2 regions of the Ferrimonas sp. SCSIO 43195 genome follow, and region 1 is predicted to be linked to the other one. Evidence: predicted binding sites of a transcription regulator. Region 1 holds the regulator's gene; the other holds the start of a gene.

Region 1 (5,338 bases):
GGCGATGCCCTGGCCGTCGCCCTGCTGCAGGCCAAAGGCTTTACCGCCGACGACTTCGCCCTGTCTCACCCCGGCGGCGCCCTGGGTCGCAAGCTGCTGCTTCGGGTCGATGAGCTGACCCACACCGGCACTCAACTGCCGGCGGTGTCGGAAACTGTTACCATCTCCGAAGCCCTGCTGGAGGTTTCCGCCAAAGGGCTGGGGATGACCTGTGTCCTCGACGGCAATGGCCACCTCAGCGGCATCTTTACCGATGGCGACCTGCGCCGGGTCCTGGATGCCCGCATCGACATTCACGCCACCGCCATCGGCGAAGTGATGACTCGCAACCCCATCACCCTGGCCGACAACCTGCTCGCTGCCGAGGCCTTAAAGCTGATGGAAGAGAAGAAAATCAATGGCCTGGTGCGCGTCTCCCCGCAAGGGCAACCTCTGGGTGCCCTCAACATGATGGATATGCTTAAGGCAGGAGTGCTGTAATGAATCACATCGAAACCCTCTACGGTCCTGTCAGCCAACAGGCGTTTGAACTGGCGAAAGGGATCCGGCTGCTGGTCTGTGACGTTGACGGCGTATTTTCCGATGGCCGCATCTATCTGGGCAACAATGGCGAGGAGCTGAAAGCGTTCCACACCCGAGACGGCTTTGGCATCAAGGCGCTGCAAACCAGTGGCGTCGACGTGGCGATCATCACCGGCCGCAAATCCGACATCGTGCAGCGGCGCATGACCGCCCTTGGGGTAAAACACATCCACCAAGGGGTGGACAACAAGGTCGAAGCTTACGAACAGCTGAAGCGTCAGCTGAACGTCAGCGATGACCAGTGCGCCTACATTGGCGACGACCTGGTGGACACCCCGGTGATGGCCCTGACTGGGTTGTCGGTGGCGGTCAACGACGCGCACCCACTGGTGCGCAAGCAAGCTACACTGACAACGGTAACCCGGGGCGGCTTCGGCGCCGTGCGCGAGCTGTGTGATCTGATCATGGCTGCCCAAGGGACCCTGGAACATGCCCAAGGAATGAGCGTATGAAACGCGAGGCCCTGGCCATCGCCCTGTTGTTCGGTGCCGCGTCGTTTCTGACCTGGCGCTCCATGGTCCTCAAGGACCAACTGACCGACGAGGTGAAGCCAAGCTATCAACCGGACTTTATTGCCGAAAATCTGAAGAGTCGAATCTACTCGGAACAGGGACACCTGAACGCCGAGATCGCCGCCGACGAGATGGAGCATTACCAGTCGCTGGCGTTGACCCGGCTGACCAAGCCCGAATACCTGCTGTACCCACAGGACAGCCAGGGGCAATGGCGCATCCAGGCAAAACAGGGACAGTTAAGTGACGGCCGCCATGTGGTTCTGGAAAATGATGTTATCATCACAGCCATTGAGCCCAATGAACCGCTGAAGACCCTAACCACCAGCTATCTTGAGCTGGATCTGGAAACCATGATCATGACCTCCAACCGCCAGATTCTGGCCACCGGAGAGGACTTTGAGATCAATGCCAAGGGCTTATGGGCCGATTTGAATTTGAACAAGGTAGAACTGAAGAGTCAGGTATATGCCATCTATGAAACCAATTAAACTGCTGCTCACTGCCTTGCTGGTCGTAGCCAGCACCAGCTCCCTCGCCCTGGACAGCGACACCCGCGAAAAGGTGGAGATCAAGGCAGACAAGTCCAATGCCGATCTGCCCAATGGCACCATCGTCTATTCCGGACGGGTGCGCATCTCCCAGGGCACTCTGCTGATCAACGCCGATGAACTGCGGGTAGAAGCCACCGACAACAAAGACGTCAAGGTACTGGTGGCCACCGGCACACCGGCCACCTACCAGCAGATGATGGAAAACGGCAAACTGGCGGAAGCGGAAGCCGGTGAGATTCGTTACAGCCTGCAGGATCGCATCCTGACCCTGAGCCACAACGCCGAAATGCGCCAGTCCGGCAGCCTGGTGAAAGGCGATACCATTCAATACGACCTGAACCAGCAGAAGCTGCTGGCCGAAAGCAGCGGCGACGAGCAGATCACCACCATCTTCCTGCCGGCCGATGCGGATCTTAAGCCGGACCCCAAACCTGAGCCCTCCCCGCAACAGCAACCGACAGACCCTAAGCAAGGTGAGCAGCAACCATGAGTCGTTCAACCCTGACCGCAGACAAGCTGGCCAAGGCCTATAAGGGCCGGGAAGTGGTGAAAAATGTCGGCCTGGAGGTCAGCACCGGCCAGATCGTCGGCCTGCTGGGCCCCAACGGTGCCGGCAAGACCACCACCTTCTACATGGTGGTGGGCCTGGTACAAAACGACCGCGGCCGCATTCAGATCGACGGCGAAGACATCACCCTGCTGCCGATGCACAGCCGCGCCCGCAAAGGCATCGGCTACCTGCCTCAGGAATCGTCGATCTTTCGCAAGCTCTCCGTCTACGACAACCTGATGGCGGTTCTGCAAACCCGCAAAGGGATGAGTACCAGCCAGCGAGTCGAGAAACTGGAGCAGTTGCTGGAGGAGTTCAACATCACTCACATCCGCGACAGCCTCGGTATGAGCCTGTCCGGCGGCGAACGGCGCCGGGTGGAGATCGCCCGCGCCCTGGCGGCGGACCCCAAGTTCATTCTCCTCGACGAACCCTTTGCCGGCGTGGATCCCATCTCGGTGATCGACATTAAGAAGATCATCCAACACCTGCGAGACCGGGGCCTGGGCGTGCTGATTACCGACCACAACGTGCGTGAGACCCTGGATGTGTGTGAACACGCCTACATCGTCAGTCACGGTGAGTTGATCGCTCAGGGTGAGCCAGCCGCCATCCTGGAGAACAAGCTGGTGCGCTCGGTATACTTGGGCGATCAGTTCAAGCTATAGTAATTGGTAGGCAGGGCAACCTGGATGTCACTACACAAAAACAAGGATAAGGACGGGTTGTTGTAAATGAAAACTTCTCTTCAGCTGAAACTGGGGCAACAACTCACCATGACCCCGCAGCTGCAGCAGGCCATTCGGCTGTTGCAGTTGTCGACCCTGGATTTACAGCAAGAGATCCAGGAGGCGCTGGACTCCAACCCGCTGTTGGAAGCCGACGAAGAGTTTCTGGCGGCTCCCGCCAACGTGGATGCCCCCGAAGCCAGCGACAGCGGCAATGAGCTGGACGTGGCCCCAGAGCCCGCCAGCCTCGACACCAGCGAAGCCCTGTCCCAGACTGACATGCCCGACGACCTGCAGGTCGACACCTCCTGGGACGAGTACTACACCTCGGCCCCCACCTCCAGCAGCAGCGGCAGTCGCGAAGACGACATGCCGTTCCAGGGCAGCACCTCGGACTCGTTGCAGGACCACCTGCTGTGGCAGATGGAACTGACGCCGATGTCGGACACCGACCGCGCCATCGCCATCGCCATCATCGACGCCACCGACGAGCGCGGCTACCTGACTCAAAGCAGCGACGACATTCTCGAAGCCATGGGTGACGACGACGTCGAGCTGGACGAAGTGGAAGCGGTACTCAAGCGGGTACAACGCTTTGATCCCATCGGCGTCTGCGCCCGGGACCTGGGCGAATGCCTGCTGGTACAACTGAGTCAGTTTGACGGCGATACCCCGTGGAAGGCCGAAGCCGAGATGCTGATTCAGGAGCACATGGATCTGCTGGCCAACCGGGATTTTCGCGGCATGATGCGCAAAACCCGCCTCAGCGAAGAGGAGCTGAAGCTGTCGATGGAGCTGATTCAGACCCTGAATCCGCGCCCGGGCAGTGCCCTGATCTCCGATAACGACCAGTACGTCATTCCCGACGTCGCCGTCAGAAAGAAAAAAGGCCGCTGGGTGGTGGAGTTGAACCCGGAGACCATGCCGAAGATTCGCATCAATGAACAGTACGCGGCCCTCAGTCGCCACAGTCGCAATCAGGCCGACAGCCAGTTTGTCCGGGGTCACCTGCAAGAGGCGAAGTGGTTCATCAAAAGCCTCGAAAGCCGCAACGACACCCTGTTGAAGGTGGCTAACTGCATCGTTCAGTTCCAGCAGGGTTTTCTGGAATACGGTGACGAAGCGATGAAACCCATGGTGCTCAATGACGTCGCCGAAGCGGTCGACATGCACGAGTCCACCATCTCTCGGGTGACCACCCAGAAATACATGCATACCCCACGTGGCATCTTCGAATTGAAGTATTTTTTCTCCAGCCACGTCAGCACAGAAAACGGCGGAGAATGCTCCTCCACCGCAATCCGTGCTTTAATTAAAAAATTGGTTGCTGCAGAGAACCCAAGGAAGCCTCTCAGCGACAGTAAGATGGCGGAGCTGCTGGCAGAACAGGGAATCAAGGTCGCACGGCGCACCATCGCCAAATACCGAGAAGCCCTGTCTATTGCTCCCTCAAATCAGAGGAAAAGCCTGTAAACGGCTAACTAAGGAGGAACCCATATGCAGATTAACCTGACCGGCCACCACGTCGAAATCACCACGGCCCTAAGAGACTATGTGCATACCAAGTTCGATAAGTTAGAGCGCCACTTCGACCACATCTCCAACGTGCATGTGGTCCTGAATGTGGAAAAACAGCAGCAAACCGCGGAAGCCAAATTGCACCTGAGCGGCCGGGAGGTCTATGCCACCCACAACCACAGCAATATGTACGCCGCCATCGATGGTCTGATCGACAAACTCGACAGGCAAGTCCTTAAACATAAAGAGAAAATTTCACGTCACTGACCATGGATATTGAGACGATACTCAGCCCGGAGTGTGCCACCATCGCCGCTCCGGGTACCAGCAAGAAACGCGCCCTGGAGCTGATTTCTCAGCTGGCCAGCCAGCGTTACACCGACGTCAACCCGCAGCAGCTGTTTGAAAGCCTGCTGGCCCGGGAAAAGATGGGCAGCACCGGCATTGGCAAAGGCATCGCCCTGCCCCACGGCCGCCTGCCGAACGTGGACCACGCCATCGCCGTATTCGTGAAATGCGACGAGCCGATCCCCTTTGATGCCATCGACGGCAAACCCGTCGATCTGCTGTTTGCCCTGTTTGTCCCCGAAGACAACTGCAAACAGCACCTGTCGACCCTGGCCTCCATGGCCAAGGTGCTGGACAACAAAGACATCTGTCGGTCGCTGCGCAAATCGGCCGATGACCATGAGATCTATCAACTGGTGACCTCGTGAAACTGATTATCCTCTCCGGCCGCTCCGGCGCAGGCAAATCCGTGGCCCTGCGGGTTCTGGAAGACCTGGGCTACTACTGCGTCGATAACCTGCCGGCCAGCATGCTGCCGGCCCTGGTCAATGAAATGGTGGATCGCTGCTCCACACTGGCGGTCAGTCTGGATATTCGCAACCTGCC
Region 2 (5,338 bases), 820 kb from region 1:
GCTGATGCTGTTCCAGCGCGCCATCTGGTGCTGATACCTCTGGGTATGGATGTAGCTGCCGCCGACAAAACCGGCGTCTTCGTCGCCCACCAACGCCACAGTGCGGCGATGGCTACCCTGAGGGTTCTCGGTGCCATCGACGAAGCCAGTCAGGTCGCGGTTATCCAGGTAGCGGAAACTGCGCACCTCCTCCACCAACTGCACCAGTCCCTTGAGACGGTGACACACCTCCATGGCGGCGATGTGGTTGATGTCGAGACGATCGGAACGGATATGAACGAAGATGTCTACCGGTTGCACCGGGGCTTTGCGGTCGTCTTGCTCGAAAGAGGGAAACGGCCGCAGCTGCTGTGGACGCGCCTCGGGGTAGAGGGTATCCCAATAGTTGGCCCCAATGGCCACAAATCCATTAAAGGCGGAATCGGCATTTTGATCCACCGAGGCCTGCAGCCACACAGCAATCTCGGCCAACACCTTACGCAGGGTCGGCTCGGCCTGATCTTCCGCATTAAACAGCAGATACAACCCATGAAGGTTGCCCTCTGCACACACCCCTCCCTGTTCGCGAGGCATATCGCTCCCTGTGTTTGTGGTCATCGTTGCTCCTGATTACCTAGAATACAAAATAATACCGAACAACATAAAGATATAATCGTCATCCTGTTAGGAAGCCAGTACTTTATCCCGCCGGCATCCGCCCAGTGTGCCTGATGGATCGCGCCCTGACTTTGCTCCAACGCATGAACTGGGGTGAACAAAATGAAAAACCGTCCCTTTTTCCGTCCCCGCCGCCGCCACTGGCGGCCGAAACACAAAAACGCCTTCCGAAGAAGGCGTTGTCAGGGTATCGACAGGGTTCGTGCTTAGTTGCTGCCTTTGACCGTCACGAACTCCGGATAGGCATCGATGCCACAGTCGGCGATGTCCATGCCCCGATACTCCTCCTCTTCGGTGACTCGAATGCCCATGGTCAGCTTCAGAGCCAGCCACACCAGCAGGCTGGCGCCGAACACCCAGGCAAAGATGATCAATGCCCCCAGGGCCTGAGTGCCAAAACCGGCATCGGCGTTGGACAGTGGCACCGCCATCAGGCCAAACAGGCCGCAGACACCGTGTACCGAGATGGCGCCCACCGGGTCATCCAACTTAACTTTGTCCATGGCGACGATGGAGAACACCACCAGACCACCGGCCGACAAGCCAATGACCCCCGCCAGCATCAGCGACGGCGACAGCGGGTCGGCGGTGATGGCCACCAGCCCGGCCAGGGCACCGTTGAGAATCATGGTCAAATCCGCCTTGCCCCACATCAGCTTACACACAATCAATGCCGCTACCGCGCCAAAGGCCGCTGCCGAGTTGGTATTGACGAAGATCTTGGCTACCGCCGAGGCGTTTTCCGCATCGGACACCAGCAGCTGGGAGCCACCGTTGAAGCCAAACCACCCCAACCACAGAATGAAGGTTCCCAGGGTTGCCATCGGCATGTTGGAACCGGGGATGGGGTGCACGCTGCCATCGGCACCGTATTTGCCCTTACGGGCGCCTAAGAGGAGCACTCCTGCGATTGCCGCTGCCGCACCGGCCATGTGAACAATGCCGGAACCGGCGAAATCCACGAAGCCCAATTCAGAAACAAAGCCACCCCCCCAGGTCCAATATCCCTCAACTGGATAGATAAAACCGGTAAGGACAACAGCAAACACCAGGAATGCCCACAATTTCATACGCTCTGCCACGGCCCCGGACACGATGGACATGGCGGTGGCCACAAACACCACCTGGAAGAAGAAGTCCGACTCCAGGGCATGATCCGCCCCCTCGGCCTGAGTGCCAATCAGGCTGCCCAGACTCGGCAACCAGCCCGCTTCGGCGTTATCGACGTACATGATGTTGTACCCCACCAGCAGATACATAACGCAGGCAATGGCATACAGACAGATGTTCTTAGTCAGAATTTCGGTGGTGTTCTTGGAGCGGACCAGGCCCGCTTCCAACATGGCGAACCCCGCCGCCATCCACATCACCAGGGCGCCGGACATCAGGAAGTAGAACGTATCCAGTGCAAATCGTAATTCGGTTACCGTGGTACCCAGTTTTGATAACTCTTCCATGGTTTCCCCCTCCGTTAAATCGCTTCTGCGTCGTGCTCGCCGGTACGAATCCGCACCGCCCGCTCCAGGTCATACACAAAGATCTTGCCGTCACCGATTTTGCCGGTGTGGGCGGCCTCGCTGATCACCTCGATCAGGTGATCCACGTTGTCGGCAGAGGTGGCGATCTCCAGCTTCACCTTTGGCAGAAAATCCACCTGATATTCCGCACCGCGATACAGCTCGGTATGGCCCTTCTGACGCCCAAAGCCTTTGACTTCGGTGACCGTCAGCCCTTCGACGCCGATGCCGGCGATGGCTTCCCGAACGTCGTCCAGCTTGAACGGTTTGATGATTACGCTAACCAGTTTCATGTCCAATCCCTCAACCAAAATCAGTTAACCAATCCTTTACAACTCCCGTGCCAAAAATTTATTTCTTTATATTTCAAAAACATGGATTAAACGACAAAAACGAGCAGCATGGTTATGCACCAAAATAAGCATGGTCATTCAGTGAGTGCCCCAAATTAGTGCAGCCACAGCCACAAAAAAGCCCCGCCGAAGCGGGGCTGGCAGTCACACCACAAACTCAGTCGGTTTTGCCCGGGTAATTGGCGTCCCACTGGGGCAGCACGGTTTTCTTAAACTCGGCCTTTTCGGCCCGCAGTTTCTCCATGTCCAGCCCGACCACCGCCTGGGCCTTGGCCTTGGTGGAGATGTCCGGCACCGGTACCTCGGCCATGACGCCGTTCATTGCCAGCACCCGCGCCAGCATCGCCCGGGCCTCGGCACTGCGCTCCAACGAGGTACCCAGTACCCGCATCGCTTCCGCCGGGTTGTGGGCATGCACCCCGTGTGACGCAATGGCGTAATCCCAACGCCACTGGGCATGGCGGATGGCGGTCAGCGCGTCCTTCATCTGCGCCTCGGTCGCACCGGCATCCCAGGCCGCTTTGGCCTCGAAATGGGCCTTGACCAACTGGTCTTCCGCCTGCAGCTTCAGATCATTGACCTGCTTCTTGTAACCGGCGATCACCTTCTCCAGGGTCTCTTTATCCTGGTCATGACAACGCTTACAGGTGAACTCGAACTGATCGAACGGATTGCCGACGTTGTGATCGGTAAATTTGCGCCCGTCGGCATTGGTGACCTTGGGCATGTGGCAATCGGTACAGGAAACGTCATTGCGGCCGTGAGGCCCGTTACGTGAAGTCTCGAAGCCGGGGTGCTGAGCCTTAAGCATGGGCGCCTTAGACAGTTTGTGGGTCCAGTCCTTAAACTGAATGGCGTCGTAATAGGCCTCCATCTGTTCCACCGAGGTGCCGTTATCCCAAGGGAACTTCACCATCACGTCGGGCTTGGTAAAGTAGTACTCCACATGGCATTGGCTGCAGACCATGGTCTGCTTGTCTGACTTGGAGGCGGTCTTCCACTCCAGTCCGGCGGTCTTCAGGGCCCGTTCGGCAAAGGGCACCGACAGCCTCAACTTAATCTTGTTGTCGTGGCAGTTGCCACAGCCGATGGCATTGGTGATCTGATCGCCGCCCTTGGCCCACTTGCCGTGGAAGTATTCCTTTTCCCCCTCGGTTTCAATCAAGCGTGGCACATCCGGACTCTTGCAGGACCAACAAGCCATGGGCATCGGCCCATCCTCTTTGGTCTTGGGTGCCCCGGTACGCAGGGTATTGCGCAGATCGGTAATGGTGTAGTGATGGCCCCGGGCCTTGTTGTAGTCCTTAGCGAAGCCATAGCCGGCCCACAACACCACCAGCCTGGGGTCTTCACCCAGCACATCCACGATCTCTTTGCTCTGCTCCGTCTGCTGCCAACTGGCATACTGATTCTTAAACTTGGCAAACTTGCTGCTGTCCGCCTCAGTGACCGCCCACGCCCCCATCGGGACACACAAGCCGACCAAAATGGCCATTCGTTTCATCCTGTTCACGATTGCGCTCCACTATTGGTTGTTTGTTTGAATCCAATTACTGCCCACTAAGAATAGATAACCTGAATTATTTCGCCTCCCCGGACGGCGGTGGCTTGTAATTCCAGCGACGAAGGCGATAGGCTTGGCGCACAGTCTCTAATTGTTGCCGCTCCATGACCCGAACCAAAAGCCTGTCGGCCACCGTGCTGTCGCTGATCGTCACCGTCATCTTTATCTTTGGTGGTCTGGCGGCGTTTTCCCTGATCACCCTGATGTACAGCGTCGATGACGCCAAGGCGATCAACGCCTCCGGCTCCCTGCGCATGCGCTCCTACCAGCTGATCTTTCTGGCCAACAGCGAAAGTGGCACCCTGGATAAGAAGATTCAGGAGTTTGAACAGATCCTCTACTCCGACGAACTGGGCAAGGCCCGCAGCTGGTACAACCCGCAAAGACTGCATCAGCAATACGATCAGGTGATGGCCAGTTGGCAGCAGATGAAGCGCTATGCGGTCAACGGCAATTCCCGCTCCTACGTCAACGAGGTGCGCCAGTTTGTTGACCAGATCGATGGCTTGGTGGCGATGCTGGAGCAACAGGCGGAAAACAAGATCATGCTGCTGCTGGCCAGCCAGCTGATGGGACTGTTTACGGTAATGGGCATGGGGTTCTGGTTGATGCGGGGCATCAGCCGGCGGGTATTGCACCCGCTGCAACAGCTGGAAAATGCCGCCCTGTCCATCAGCCGGCGCAAGTTCAATCTGGACCTGCCCAGCAGTGACTTCCATGAGCTGCAGACCCTCAGTGATACCTTTGAACAGACCGCCCGGGAACTGGAAAGCCTGTACAGCAACCTGGAACAGCAGGTAGAGGAAAAAACCCAGGAGCTGGAACAGGCCAACGCCGGCCTGCTGTTCCTGTACCAGACCTCACTGTGGTTCCACCGTGACCGCCTCGGCAGCGACACCCTGACCCAGGCCCTGGACCGGTTACGCAAGCACAGCGGCGCCCACGGCATTCAACTGATGATCGACGAACGCCCGGATCTGGACGTGGCCCTGGGTGACACCGGCCAGAACGGCCCCATCTCCACCCGCGAACCACTGATTTTCGAGCAGGAGCGCCTGGGCACCCTGTCGCTGTTCGGCCACCAGCCATTGCCGCCGCAGCTGCTGCACAACTTCACCATCATCGTTGCCCGGGCCGTATTGCTGGACCGGGCCTCACAGCAGCGCGAGCGCCTGTACCTGATGGAGGAGCGCGGCACCATTGCCCGGGAGCTGCACGATTCCATGGGCCAGGTGCTGGCCTACATG

The links. The regulator sigma-54, encoded in region 1, starts transcription at its own class of promoters, with help from an activator protein. The targets are predictions, from matches to a motif close to GTTGGCACGNNNNTNGNNT.
Region 2: a site for sigma-54 is predicted at 2,504-2,522, ahead of glnK (P-II family nitrogen regulator). Genes of this name have one in related genera too.

The regions. Positions count from the first base shown of each region.
Region 1 covers NZ_CP072679.1:4,342,258-4,347,595, forward strand. Annotated here, with positions in the region: gene J8Z22_RS20055 (KpsF/GutQ family sugar-phosphate isomerase) at 1-480, shown strand, start outside; gene kdsC (3-deoxy-manno-octulosonate-8-phosphatase KdsC) at 480-1,034, shown strand; gene lptC (LPS export ABC transporter periplasmic protein LptC) at 1,031-1,585, shown strand; gene lptA (lipopolysaccharide transport periplasmic protein LptA) at 1,572-2,138, shown strand; gene lptB (LPS export ABC transporter ATP-binding protein) at 2,135-2,866, shown strand; gene J8Z22_RS20080 (RNA polymerase factor sigma-54) at 2,933-4,399, shown strand; gene hpf (ribosome hibernation promoting factor) at 4,424-4,711, shown strand; gene ptsN (PTS IIA-like nitrogen regulatory protein PtsN) at 4,714-5,160, shown strand; gene rapZ (RNase adapter RapZ) at 5,157-5,338, shown strand, end outside.
Region 2 covers NZ_CP072679.1:366,393-371,730, reverse strand. Annotated here, with positions in the region: gene J8Z22_RS01820 (Dyp-type peroxidase) at 1-597, opposite strand, end outside; gene J8Z22_RS01815 (ammonium transporter) at 864-2,114, opposite strand; gene glnK (P-II family nitrogen regulator) at 2,129-2,467, opposite strand; gene nrfA (ammonia-forming cytochrome c nitrite reductase) at 2,685-3,992, opposite strand; gene narQ (nitrate/nitrite two-component system sensor histidine kinase NarQ) at 4,196-5,338, shown strand, end outside.